Regions from separate parts of the Streptomyces sp. NPDC051907 genome, predicted to be linked through region 2. Evidence: predicted binding sites of a transcription regulator. Region 2 holds the regulator's gene; each other region holds the start of a gene.

Region 1 (4,503 bases), on a different contig from region 2:
GTACTCGCCGGTCGCGGCGTTGAAGCCCTGGCCCTTGTCCAGCTCCGCCACCTTGGAGGTGATGACGTAGCCCTCGAGGCCGGCGTTCTCGGCGATCCAGCGCAGCGGCTCGACGGCGGCGCGGCGGACGACGGCGACACCGGTGGCCTCGTCGCCCTCCTTGCCGAGGTTGCCCTCGAGGACCTTGACGGCGTGGACGAGCGCGGAGCCGCCACCGGAGACGATGCCCTCCTCGACCGCGGCGCGGGTCGCGGAGATGGCGTCCTCCAGACGGTGCTTCTTCTCCTTCAGCTCCACCTCGGTGGCGGCGCCGACCTTGATCACGCACACGCCGCCGGCCAGCTTCGCGAGGCGCTCCTGGAGCTTCTCGCGGTCCCAGTCGGAGTCCGTGGACTCGATCTCGGCCTTGATCTGGTTGACGCGGCCGACGACGTCCTCGGACTTGCCGCCGCCGTCGACGACGGTGGTCTCGTCCTTGGTGATCGTCACGCGGCGGGCGGTGCCCAGCACGTCCAGACCGGCCTGGTCGAGCTTGAGGCCGACCTCCTCGGCGATGACGGTGGCGCCGGTGAGGGTCGCCATGTCCTGGAGCATCGCCTTGCGGCGGTCGCCGAAGCCGGGGGCCTTGACCGCGACCGCGTTGAAGGTGCCGCGGATCTTGTTCACGACCAGGGTCGACAGGGCCTCGCCCTCGACGTCCTCGGCGATGATCAGCAGCGGCTTCGAGGCGCCGCCCTGGATGATCTTCTCGAGGAGCGGGAGCAGGTCCTGGATCGAGGAGATCTTGCCCTGGTTGATCAGGATGTACGGGTCGTCGAGGACGGCCTCCATACGCTCCTGGTCGGTCACCATGTACGGGGACAGGTAGCCCTTGTCGAAGGCCATGCCCTCGGTGAAGTCGAGCTCCAGGCCGAAGGTGTTGGACTCCTCGACGGTGATGACACCGTCCTTGCCGACCTTGTCCATCGCCTCGGCGATGAGCTCGCCGACCTGCTGGTCCTGCGCGGAGAGCGCGGCCACGGCGGCGATGTCGGCCTTGTCGTCGATCGGGCGGGCGGTCGCGAGGAGCTCCTCGGACACGGCCTTGACCGCGGCGTCGATGCCCTTCTTGAGGGCGGCCGGGGACGCGCCCGCGGCGACGTTGCGCAGACCCTCGCGGACCAGCGCCTGGGCGAGCACGGTGGCGGTGGTGGTGCCGTCGCCAGCGATGTCGTTGGTCTTGGTCGCCACCTCCTTCACCAGCTGCGCGCCGAGGTTCTCGTACGGGTCCTCGATCTCGACCTCGCGGGCGATCGTGACACCGTCGTTGGTGATGGTGGGAGCGCCGAACTTCTTGTCGATGACGACGTTGCGGCCGCGGGGGCCGATCGTCACCTTGACCGTGTCGGCAAGCTTGTTGACGCCGCGCTCGAGGGCGCGACGGGCGTCCTCGTCGAACTTCAGGATCTTCGCCATGGAGCTTTCAAGTCCTCTCAAAAACGAACTGCGCCCCGGACCGCCCGGCTGTGATATCGCGGGGGCCAGGGGCGCAGGTCACGTACAACCGGGATGAACTACTTCTCGACGATCGCGAGCACGTCGCGAGCCGAGAGGACGAGGTACTCCTCGCCGCTGTACTTCACCTCGGTGCCGCCGTACTTGCTGTAGAGCACGACGTCGCCGGTCTTGACGTCGAGCGGCAGGCGCTCGCCGTTCTCGAAGCGACCCGGGCCCACCGCGAGGACGACGCCCTCCTGGGGCTTCTCCTTCGCAGTGTCCGGGATGACCAGGCCAGAGGCCGTGGTCTGCTCGGCGTCGAGCGGCTGGACCACAATGCGGTCCTCGAGCGGCTTGATGGCAACCTTGGAGCTGGCGGTCGTCACGATCCGACCTCCCCCTTCGGAGATCTCACGGGGTTAACTGTCTGAGGTGGCGACCAGGTGGATCCGTCGTCGCGGGTGCCGGACCTGCCCGTCGCTGTGTTGGCACTCTCCTACGGGGAGTGCCAGACCTGAGACTATGACCGCGATTAGCACTCGGTCAAGCGGAGTGCCAATGAGCGCTGTGGCGTCGTTTCGATCTCGATTGCCTCAGCCCGCCGCCGCGGGCCCTCCCGACCGGTCCCGGCCCGCTCCCGCAGGGACAACGCAGCGGCCCGCGCCGGGGTTCCGGCGGCGGCTCCCGTCTCGCCTCCGTGCACACCTCCATGAACGTCTCCGCGCACGTCTCCGTAGACCGCGCGGACATGCCGCGCCGCCTTGCGGGCGAGCCGCTCGATGGGGTCGAGCGAGGAGGGCGAGGCCTGCGGGGAGCACCCGGCGGCGAGAAGGGCGCCGACAGCGAGCAGCCTGACGAGCGGCCGGCGCGCGCCGCTCATCCGCGGAGCCTGTCGTCCATAGCCGCCGGTCGCCCATAGCGGTCGGCCGGCTGTCGTCCATGGCGGCCGGTCAACTGTCGTTCGCAGCGGTCGGTCGGCTGTCGTCCAGTGCGGTCAGGCAGTTGTCGTCCATGGCGGCCGGTCATCTATAGCCGCCGGTCATGCGCGGCCGCCGGTCATACGTAGTCCTCCAGCCTGGCCACGGCGTACCCCTTGGCGGTGACCGTGTTCAGGACCTGCCGGATCATGTCGGGCATCGTGCCCTTCCAGTCCTCGCGGCCGCGGAAATGGGTGAGGATGATGTCGCCGGCGTGCAGGTCGCGGTCCCACTCCCGCCACTCCATACGGTCGGGGAACCCCTCCGCCGCCCAGAGCGGCACCGCCTTGACTCCGCAGGACTGCGCGGCGCGCAGGGTGTCGCGGTTGTAGTTGCCGAACGGCGGGCGGAAGAGCGGGGGCCGCTTGCCATAGCGCTTCTCGATGTTGGCCTGCTGGCCGCAGATCTCGCGCTTCTGCGCGGCGTAGGAGAGCCCGGGCATATAGCGGTGGTTGAGCGTGTGGTTGTGCAGGAAGACTCCGCGGTCCTGCATCCGCTTGAAGTAGCCGTAGTCGTCGTTGATCACGTAGTCGCTGATGAAGGCGCTGTACGGGATCCGCAGGTCGGACATCATCCGCAGCAGCGCGGGGTCCTTCTCCGAGCCGTCGTCGATCGTCAGGAAGACGACCTTCTCCTTGACCGGCACCGTGGTGAAGACGGGCGGCAGGTCCTCGGCCCCCTCGACCTCGAACCCCTTGCGGGTGGTGATCCTCGGCTTGACGGCGGGCGGCATGGGCGCGACCAGCGGGGTCTTCTTCAGCCCCCACTTCTTGGCGGCGGCGACCCGCGCGGCGTGGGCGGCCCGTACCCGCGTCACATACGAGGAGAGCGCGCCGGCCGGCCCCCGCCGCTCCTTCGCCTGCTGGCCGGGGGCCGGCTGCGGCGGGGCGTCCGTCTCCGCGCCGCCGCAGCCGGAGGCGAGGGCCGCGAGGACGAGGGCGGCGAGGGCGGTGCGCGCGCGGGCAGGGCGGCGGCGACGGCCCTGCCCGCGACTCCGCCCACGACCTTGAATGACACACTTATGCTCTTTTTGTCTTACTAGCTGCATGGCGCTGGATCCTGTCAGCACGGATCCGTACGGCCCCGCCGACACCTCCGCCGCGAGCGCACCATCCCCCACCTGGCCCACAATGATCCGGTGAACGACCTCTCCGCCCTCGACGCCTTCTCCTCGCTGCAGACCGACCAGGGCAGGGCGCTGCTGGCCGAGCTGCGCGACTACGACCCCGCGCAGGAGCTGGCGATCGCCACCCGGCTGCGCCGCGAGCACCCCGCCGAGCTGGTCTCGGCCGCGCTCACCCAGGCGAGGCTGCGGCAGCGCGCGGCGGCGAAGTTCGGCGCGCAGGACGCGCAACGGATGTTCTTCACCCCCAACGGCGTCGAGCAGGCGACCCGCTCCTCGGTCGCGGCGTACCGAGCCGGCCGGTTCGCCGCCCTGGGCGTGCGCAGCGTGGCCGATCTGTGCAGCGGCATCGGCGGCGACGCCCTCGCGCTCGCCCGGGCGGGCATCTCCGTGCTCGCCGTGGACCGCGACCCGCTGACGGCCGCCGTCGCGCGGGCGAACGCGCGGGCGCTGGGCCTCGCGGACCTGATCGAGGTCCGCTGCGCGGATGTGACGGAGATCGACACGACGGCGTACGACGCGGTCTTCGTGGACCCCGCCCGGCGCGGCGGACGGGGGCGGATCTTCGACCCGGAGGCGTACTCCCCGCCCCTGTCCTGGGCGATCCAGGCGGCCCGCACCCGCCCGCACGCGGCCCTGAAGATCGCGCCGGGCATCCCGCACGAGGCGGTGCCCGAGGACGCCGAGGCGGAGTGGATCTCGGACGGCGGCGATGTGAAGGAGGCGGTGCTCTGGTTCGGCGCCCGCCCGGGCGCGATCAGCGCGACGCTGCTGCCGGGCCCGCGCTCGCTGACCGGGGCGGGCCTGCCCGACCCGGCGGTGCGCACGGTGGGCCGGTTCCTGTACGAGCCGGACGGCGCGGTCATCCGGGCGCATCTGGTGGCCGACGTGGCCGCCGAGCTGGGCGGCGGGCTGATCGACGAGACG
Region 2 (4,503 bases):
TTACCGTCCGCCCCTCCAGCAGGAAGCCCCTCGCCGTCAGCGGGAAGACCCGGTGCTTGCCGAAGCGGTCCTCCAGCGTCACCGTCCCCGCCTCGCAGCGGATCACCGCGCCGCAGAAGCCGGTGGAGACCTCCTCCACGACCAGGTCGGGCTCCGCCGGCACCTCCGGCGCGGGCTGCGACTTCTTCCAGGGCGGGGTCAGATCGGGGCTGTAGCTGCGCATTCGCCAGACGCTACGACACCCCGAAACGCGCCGCCAGCACATCCCGTTGAGCGCGTACGAACGACGCGTCGACCGCCGCGCCGTGCCCGGGCACGTACACCGCCTCCTCGCCCCCCAGCGACAGCAGCCGGTCCAGCGCGGCCGGCCAGCGGGAGACGATCGCGTCGCTGCCCGCCTGCGGGTCGCCGGACTCCTCCACCAGGTCGCCGCAGAAGACCACCTCCGGGCTCCCCGGCACGAGCACCGCCAGATCGTGCCCCGAGTGGCCCGGCCCGACGTTCGCCAGCAGCACCTGGCGGCCGCCCAGGTCCAGCGTCCACTCCCCGCTCACCAGATGCGCCGGCGCGACCAGCAGATCGGCCGCCTCCGCCGCCTCGGCCCCGGCGACCCCCTGGGCCACCGCGGAGCGGCGGATGTCGTCCCGCTCGCGCCGCATCAGCGCGTCGACGCCCACCGCGCCGAACACCTCCGCCCCCGCGAACGCCGCCGTCCCCAGAATGTGGTCGAAGTGGGGATGGCTCAGTGCGATATGCGTCACCCGCCGGCCCCCCAGCAGCGCCTGCGCCTGGGCGCGCAGCTCCGCGCCCTCGCGGACCGTGGAACCCGTGTCGTACATGAGGACTGAGTCCTCGCCGACGATCAATCCGACGGTGGCGTCCCATATCGGCAGGCGTCGCCTGCCCACCCCGTCGGCCAGCCGCTCCCAGCCGAACTCTTCCCAACTGACGTCCATGCGGCGACGCTACTGGCAAACGACCTGCGTCGGCGCACGGTAGCGTGGTCGGCCGCCCTCTAGCGGCCCTTGCTAGAGGCGTACCCCGCGGCCGTACACTGGCACGGGGAAAACTTGGCACTCACACGCATCGAGTGCCAGGCAACCACCGAGGAAACCAGCTGGAGGTGTGCGCGATGCTCAGCGAACGCAGACTCGAGGTGCTGCGCGCCATCGTCCAGGACTATGTCGGCACCGAGGAGCCCGTCGGCTCCAAGGCCCTGACCGAGCGGCACAAGCTGGGCGTCTCCCCGGCCACCGTCCGCAACGACATGGCGGTGCTCGAGGAGGAAGGGTTCATCGCCCAGCCGCACACGAGCGCCGGGCGCATCCCCACGGACAAGGGCTACCGGCTCTTCGTCGACAGGCTGGCGGGCGTCAAGCCGCTGTCGGCGCCGGAGCGCCGCGCGATCCAGAACTTCCTGGACGGCGCGGTGGACCTGGACGACGTGGTCGGCCGTACGGTGCGGCTGCTGGCGCAGCTGACCCGGCAGGTCGCCGTCGTCCAGTACCCCTCGCTGACCCGGTCCACGGTCCGGCATGTGGAACTTCTCTCCCTCGCGCCCGCCCGTCTGATGCTCGTGCTGATCACGGACACCGGACGGGTCGAACAGCGCATGATCGACTGCCCCGCCCCCTTCGGCGAGACCTCGCTCGCCGATCTGCGGGCCCGGCTCAACAGCCGGGTCGTCGGGCGGCGCTTCTCCGACGTGCCGCAGCTGGTGCAGGACCTGCCCGAGTCCTTCGAGCCGGAGGACCGCGGGACCGTCTCCACGGTGCTCGCGATCCTGCTCGAGACGCTGGTGGAGGAGACTGAGGAGCGGCTCGTGATCGGCGGCACCGCCAATCTCACCCGCTTCGGGCACGATTTCCCGCTGACGATCAGGCCGGTGCTCGAGGCGCTCGAGGAGCATGTGGTGCTCCTCAAGCTGCTCGGCGAGGCCAAGGAGTCGGGCGGTATGGGCGTGACTGTCCGGATCGGTCACGAGAACGCCCACGAGGGACTCAACTCAACGTCCGTCGTCTCGGTCGGCTACGGTTCGGGCGACGAGGCAGTTGCCAAACTCGGCGTGGTCGGACCGACCCGCATGGACTACCCCGGAACGATGGGAGCGGTACGCGCAGTGGCACGTTACGTCGGACAGATCCTGGCGGAGTCGTAAGTGGCCACGGACTACTACGCCGTACTCGGCGTGCGCCGCGACGCATCGCAGGACGAGATCAAGAAGGCCTTCCGCCGACTCGCCCGTGAGCTTCACCCGGACGTGAACCCGGACCCGAAGACGCAAGAGCGCTTCAAGGAGATCAACGCGGCCTACGAGGTCCTGTCGGACCCGCAGAAGAAGCAGGTCTACGACCTCGGCGGCGACCCCCTCTCGCAGGCGGGCGGCGCCGGCGCGGGCGGCTTCGGCGCGGGCGGCTTCGGAAACTTCTCCGACATCATGGACGCCTTCTTCGGGACGGCGTCGCAGCGTGGGCCGAGGTCGCGTACGCGGCGCGGCCAGGACGCCATGATCCGCCTGGAGGTCGAGCTCAACGAGTCGGCCTTCGGCACGACCAAGGACATCCAGGTCGACACCGCGGTCGTCTGCACGACCTGCAGCGGCGAGGGCGCCGCGCCCGGCACCTCGGCGCAGACCTGCGACATGTGCCGCGGCCGCGGCGAGGTCTCGCAGGTCACCCGGTCCTTCCTGGGCCAGGTCATGACCTCGCGGCCCTGCCCGCAGTGCCAGGGCTTCGGCACCGTCGTGCCGACGCCGTGCCCGGAGTGCGCGGGCGACGGCCGGGTCCGCTCCCGTCGCACCCTGACCGTGAAGATCCCGGCGGGCGTCGACAACGGCACCCGGATCCAGCTCGCGGGCGAGGGCGAGGTCGGCCCCGGCGGCGGTCCCGCCGGCGATCTGTACGTCGAGATCCACGAGCTGCCGCACCCGGTGTTCCAGCGGCGCGGCGACGATCTGCACTGCACGGTGACGATCCCGATGACCGCGGCGGCTCTGGGCACGAAGTGCCCGCTGGAGACGCTGGACGGCCTGGAGGAGGTCGACATCCGGCCGGGCACGCAGTCGGGCCAGTCGATCCCGCTGCACGGCCGGGGCATCACGCACCTGCGCGGCGGCGGCCGGGGCGATCTGATCGTCCACGTCGAGGTGACGACGCCGACGAAGCTGGACCAGGATCAGGAGCGGCTGCTGCGGGATCTGGCCAAGCTGCGCGGCGAGGAGCGGCCGACCGGCCAGTTCCAGCCAGGTCAGCAGGGGCTCTTCTCCCGCTTGAAGGACGCCTTCAACGGTCGTTGATCCCTCCGGGGGAGCGCTGCTCCCCCTGAGGGAGCGGGGGGGCGGGGACGACCGCGCGCACCACCCGTGCGAGTGGTCGCCCCGCCCGCACCACGCCCCCTTTCCCCGGGCTCTCCGGTGTCCGCCCAGGGCATTCCCCGGGCGCTCACAGGGCCCGCCCCCGCGGCGCCGGGAGGGGCCGCGGCGAGGGAGAACTCCCGTCTCCAGACCCCGGAACGCTCGATTCGGCCCTCCGGCAGGGACATGGCACGATGCCCCCATGTCCTCCGCACTGACCGATCTCTGCCGGCATCCGATCGTGCAGGCCCCCATGGCGGGCGGCGCGTCCTGTCCCCCCTTGGCCGCCGCCGTGGCCGAGGCCGGCGGGCTGGGGTTCCTGGCCGCCGGGTACAAGACCGCGGACGGCATGTACCAGGAGGTCAAGCAGGTCCGCGGGCTGACCTCCCGCCCCTTCGGCGTGAACCTCTTCATGCCCCAGCCCCACACCGCCGACGCCGCGGCCGTCGAGGTCTACCGGCACCAGCTGGCCGGCGAGGCCGCCTGGTACGAGACCCCCCTCGGCGACCCCGACAGCGGACGCGACGACGGGTACGAGGCCAAGCTCGCCATCCTGCTCGACGACCCCGTCCCCGTCGTCTCCTTCACCTTCGGCTGCCCCACCCGCGACGTCCTGGCGTCCTTCGCCAAGGCCGGGACCCTCACCGTCGTGACCGTCACCACGCCCGAAGAGGCCCAGGCCGCCCAGTGGGCCGGCACCGACGCCGTGTGCGTGCAGGGCGTCGAGGCCGGCGGCCACCAGGGCACCCACCGCGACGACCCCGAGTCCGACGGCGCAGGCGTGGGACTGCTCACCCTCGTCGCGCTGATCCGCGAGACCGTCACGCTGCCGATCGTCGCGGCGGGCGGGCTGATGCGCGGCGGCCAGATCGCCGGCGTCCTCGCGGCCGGCGCGTCCGCCGCCCAGCTCGGCACCGCCTTCCTGGTCGCCCCCGAGTCCGGGGCGAGCGCCCTGCACAAGCAGGCCATGACCAACCCCCTGTTCGTACGCACCGAGCTGACCCGCGCCTTCTCCGGCCGGCCCGCCCGCGGGCTCGTCAACCGGTTCATGCGCGAGCACGGCCCGTACGCCCCCGCCGCCTACCCCGAGGTCCACCACCTGACCAGCGGTCTGCGCAAGGCCGCCGCCAAGGCGGGCGACCCCCAGGGCA
Region 3 (4,503 bases), on a different contig from region 2:
TCGCCTCCGGCTCGCAGCTCACGAAGATCGACAAGGGTCTGCAGGAGCTGATCAAGCTGGGCCTGGTCGAGGACAAGCCGTACAAGATCTTCGGCGCGCAGGCCGAGGGCTGCTCGCCGGTGTCCACCGCCTTCAAGGCCGGCCACGACGTCGTGCGCCCCCAGAAGCCGAACACCATCGCCAAGTCGCTGGCGATCGGCAACCCGGCCGACGGCCCATACGTCCTGGACATCGCCCGCCGCACCGGCGGCGCGGTCGAGGACGTCGACGACGAGCAGGTCGTCGACGCCATCAAGCTGCTCGCCCGCACGGAGGGCATCTTCGCGGAGACCGCGGGCGGCGTGACCGTGGGCGTGACCAAGAAGCTGATCGAGGCGGGCGTGCTGGACCCGACGCTCACCACGGTCGTCCTCAACACCGGCGACGGTCTCAAGACGCTGGACGCGGTGGCGCCGACGACCGGCCCGACCGCGACGATCCGCCCGAGCCTGGACGCGTTCCGCGACGCCGGCCTCGCCCGCTGACTACCTACGGAAGGCAGAACACCACCATGAGCGTCAACGTCCGCATCCCCACCATCCTCCGTACGTACACGGGCGGCCAGTCCGAGGTCGCGGCCGAGGGCGGCACGCTCGCCGAGGTCATCGCCGACCTGGAGAAGAACCACACGGGCATCGCCGCGCGCGTCCTGGACGACCAGGGCAAGCTGCGCCGCTTCGTCAACGTGTACGTCAACGACGACGACGTCCGCTTCGAGCAGGGCCTCGAGACGGCGACGCCGGACGGCGCGGGAATCTCGATCATCCCGGCCGTCGCCGGAGGCTGACCGTCCGGCACAGGGCTTGAGGGCGACCGTCCGGCACTGTGCCGGCTGCTGAACCGTCCGGCCGCGTGCGGAGGCTGGCCCTCCGGTGCCGGGTCGGCCGCCCCGGCCGTCGAGCACCGTGCCGGAGGCTGACCTTCCGGCACAGTGCCGGAGGTTGACCGTCGAGCATCGCGCCGGAGGCTGACTCTTCAGCAGCGTGCCGGCTTCTGAACCGTCAGCCACCGTGCCGGAGGCTGACCCTCCGGCACCGGACCGGTTGCTCTGGCCGTCGAGCGGGCCCCCGGCTGCTGACCGTTCGCCAGGTACTCAGCGTTACCAGAATTGCCCCCTCCGCAAGAGAAGCGGAGGGGGCAATTCTGCATGGTTGAACGCGGTAGAGTTGGGAAGTCCCCTCCGCTGCTTGTGCCGCACGCATATGAGAATGCGTCCGCCGCGCGACAAGAAGCAGCCAAAGTGTGCGGTCGAAATGCCTCTTATGCGCCATTTGCCGGGCCCGACTTGCCCCGGAATTTCTTGAATTCAGGTCAATTCTCCCTTCGGCCGCGCCCAGAATTCTCGTCCGATTGACCTGTTGCAGAGGGCAGTTGGGCAGATACATTCAGCCGCGGTCGACGCGTTCCGACGCACACCCCTCCTGCCAGATGGGTTGCATGGGGTGAGGTCTGACCCGGGTCCGCGAAGTGCGGTCCTGTGCAAGGGCCAGTAATAGGGGAGTTAGGCATGGCTCAGGGCACCGTCAAGTGGTTCAACGCGGAGAAGGGGTACGGCTTCATCGCGGTCGACGGTGGTGCGGATGTTTTCGTCCACTACAGCGCGATCCAGATGGACGGTTACCGCACCCTGGAGGAGGGTCAGCGGGTCGAGTTCGAGATCTCGCAGGGCCAGAAGGGGCCGCAGGCGGACATGGTCAAGCTCGCCGTCTGATCTCGGCGCGACAGACCACCGACGCACTCACGCACGAGGGGCTCGCATTCCATCTGGGATGCGGGCCCCTCGCGCGTCCGCAGACAGTCCGCTCCTCCCGGGCGCCCCGAGGGCCCGCGGTCGCCGCCGCCCCCGATGGTCCGGGCCCGCCGCCGCGCGGGGCGCTCGGCGAACGCCCGTCCCACGCTGGGGCTTCGTCGAAGCCGCTTGCACTCTCCATGGGCGAGTGCTAATCATTGGCGTTAGCACTCTGAAGGTGAGAGTGACAACGAGGACCGTTCAGGTGAGGTCCGCAGGCCGGGTGGGGCAAGGAACCACACGGCGTGCAGGCCGTCCGTCGCGGGCGCCAGTGCGGTCCGGAGAAATCCACCCCAGTCCGGGAGGACCACTTCACATGGCCAAGATCATCGCGTTCGACGAGGAGGCACGGCGCGGTCTCGAGCGCGGGATGAACCAGCTCGCCGACGCCGTCAAGGTCACCCTTGGCCCCAAGGGCCGGAACGTCGTCCTCGAGAAGAAGTGGGGCGCCCCCACGATCACCAACGATGGTGTTTCCATCGCCAAGGAGATCGAGCTCGAGGACCCGTACGAGAAGATCGGCGCCGAGCTGGTCAAGGAAGTCGCCAAGAAGACGGACGACGTCGCCGGCGACGGTACGACCACCGCCACCGTCCTCGCCCAGGCGCTCGTCCGCGAGGGCCTGCGCAACGTGGCCGCCGGCGCCAACCCGATGGCCCTCAAGCGCGGCATCGAGAAGGCCGTCGAGGCCGTCTCCGGCGCCCTGCTCGAGCAGGCCAAGGACGTGGAGACCAAGGAGCAGATCGCTTCGACCGCCTCCATCTCCGCCGCCGACACCCAGATCGGCGAGCTCATCGCCGAGGCCATGGACAAGGTCGGCAAGGAAGGCGTCATCACCGTCGAGGAGTCCCAGACCTTCGGTCTGGAGCTTGAGCTCACCGAGGGCATGCGCTTCGACAAGGGCTACATCTCGGCGTACTTCGCCACCGACATGGAGCGTATGGAGGCGTCGCTCGACGACCCGTACATCCTGATCGTCAACTCCAAGATCTCCTCGGTCAAGGACCTGCTCCCGCTGCTGGAGAAGGTCATGCAGTCGGGCAAGCCGCTGCTGATCATCGCCGAGGACGTCGAGGGCGAGGCCCTGTCGACCCTGGTCGTCAACAAGATCCGCGGCACCTTCAAGTCCGTCGCGGTCAAGGCCCCGGGCTTCGGCGACCGCCGCAAGGCCATGCTGAACGACATCGCCATCCTCACGGGCGGCACGGTCATCTCCGAGGAGGTCGGCCTCAAGCTCGAGAACGCCGGCCTGGACCTGCTGGGCCGCGCCCGCAAGGTCGTCATCACCAAGGACGAGACCACCATCGTCGACGGCTCCGGCGAGAGCGACCAGGTTGCCGGTCGCGTCAACCAGATCCGCGCCGAGATCGAGAACTCCGACTCGGACTACGACCGCGAGAAGCTCCAGGAGCGCCTCGCGAAGCTGGCCGGCGGCGTGGCCGTCATCAAGGCCGGCGCCGCGACCGAGGTCGAGCTCAAGGAGCGCAAGCACCGCATCGAGGACGCCGTTCGCAACGCGAAGGCGGCCGTCGAAGAGGGCATCGTCGCCGGTGGCGGCGTGGCCCTGCTGCAGGCCTCCTCGGTCTTCGAGAAGCTCGAGCTCACCGGCGACGAGGCGACCGGCGCCAACGCCGTGAAGCTCGCGCTGGAGGCCCCGCTCAAGCAGATCGCCGTCAACGGCGGCCTCGAGGGCGGCGTCGTGGTCGAGAAGGTGCGCAACCTGGCCGTCGGCCACGGTCTGAACGCCGCGACCGGTGAATACGTCGACATGATCGCCGAGGGCATCATCGACCCCGCGAAGGTGACCCGCTCTGCCCTGCAGAACGCGGCCTCCATCGCGGCGCTGTTCCTGACCACCGAGGCCGTCATCGCCGACAAGCCGGAGAAGGCGTCCGCCGCCGCTCCGGGCGGCATGCCGGGCGGTGACATGGACTTCTGATCGACCTCTGGTTGATCGACCGTCCTGACGGAGGGCGGCGCCCCACTCCCAGTGGGCGCCGCCCTTCGGCGTTTCCGCCTCCGGCGCGCGGCCCGACCTGGAGCCCGGTGCATGCGGCGACCGCGACCTAAGCCGGTCGACACAAGCCGGTCGACGCAAGCCGCTCTGCATGAGCCGATCGGCATAAGCCGGTCGGCTCAACTGCTCACCTGACTGGATCACTTCTCGCACCTGCCCGCGCGCGGGCGGACGCCTCGGGCGATGGGATGTGCGCGTGCGGGCCCACCCGGCCCCGCGCCCGTCCCACGCACACCCTCGGCAGCCCGAGCGGGCGCCGAGGGGAAGGAAGCCATGAACGTGAACAGCCAGAGCCCGGCCGGCACCGCGGTGCTGCCTCGGGCCCGCTCCCGCCGACTGCTTGCCTCCGTCGCCGTGGTGGCCGCTCTGACCGGCCAGATCCTCGCGCTGTCTCCCGCCGCGCAGGCGGACGGGCACGACAGGCCGAGGAAGCCGGCGCGGGAGCGGCCGCAGACGCAGGAGCGCCCGCCCGTGCAGCAGCAGCCCGTCCAGGCGCGGCCGCCGGCGCAGGAGCAGCAGCCGGTGCAGGAGCAGCAGCCCGCCCAGGCGCGCCCGCCCGCGCAGGAACAGCAGCCTGCCCAGGCACTCCCGCCTGCCCAAGAGCAGCAGCCGGCGCAAGGGCAGCAGCCGGTGCAGCAGCCCGCCCAGGCGCGGCCGC

What was found. Region 2 encodes HrcA, which represses chaperone genes, less so after heat shock. Its sites were predicted from a motif close to TTNGCACTCNGNNNNNCNGAGTGCNAA; they were not measured.
Region 1: groES (co-chaperone GroES) is a predicted target of HrcA. The motif match lies at 2,009-2,035, and genes of this name have one in related genera.
Region 3: groL (chaperonin GroEL) is a predicted target of HrcA. The motif match lies at 1,957-1,983, and genes of this name have one in related genera.

What each region holds. Positions count from the first base shown of each region.
Region 1 covers NZ_JBFAYB010000005.1:71,077-75,579, forward strand. Annotated here, with positions in the region: gene groL (chaperonin GroEL) at 1-1,455, opposite strand, end outside; gene groES (co-chaperone GroES) at 1,554-1,862, opposite strand; gene AB0M39_RS05135 (polysaccharide deacetylase family protein) at 2,533-3,582, opposite strand; gene AB0M39_RS05140 (class I SAM-dependent methyltransferase) at 3,592-4,503, shown strand, end outside.
Region 2 covers NZ_JBFAYB010000082.1:7,617-12,119, reverse strand. Annotated here, with positions in the region: gene AB0M39_RS31560 (DUF3097 domain-containing protein) at 1-223, opposite strand, end outside; gene AB0M39_RS31555 (MBL fold metallo-hydrolase) at 234-956, opposite strand; gene hrcA (heat-inducible transcriptional repressor HrcA) at 1,133-2,158, shown strand; gene dnaJ (molecular chaperone DnaJ) at 2,159-3,295, shown strand; gene AB0M39_RS31540 (nitronate monooxygenase) at 3,555-4,503, shown strand, end outside.
Region 3 covers NZ_JBFAYB010000016.1:15,820-20,322, reverse strand. Annotated here, with positions in the region: gene thrC (threonine synthase) at 1-524, shown strand, start outside; gene AB0M39_RS12290 (MoaD/ThiS family protein) at 551-826, shown strand; gene AB0M39_RS12285 (cold-shock protein) at 1,547-1,750, shown strand; gene groL (chaperonin GroEL) at 2,145-3,767, shown strand; gene AB0M39_RS12275 (hypothetical protein) at 4,119-4,503, shown strand, end outside.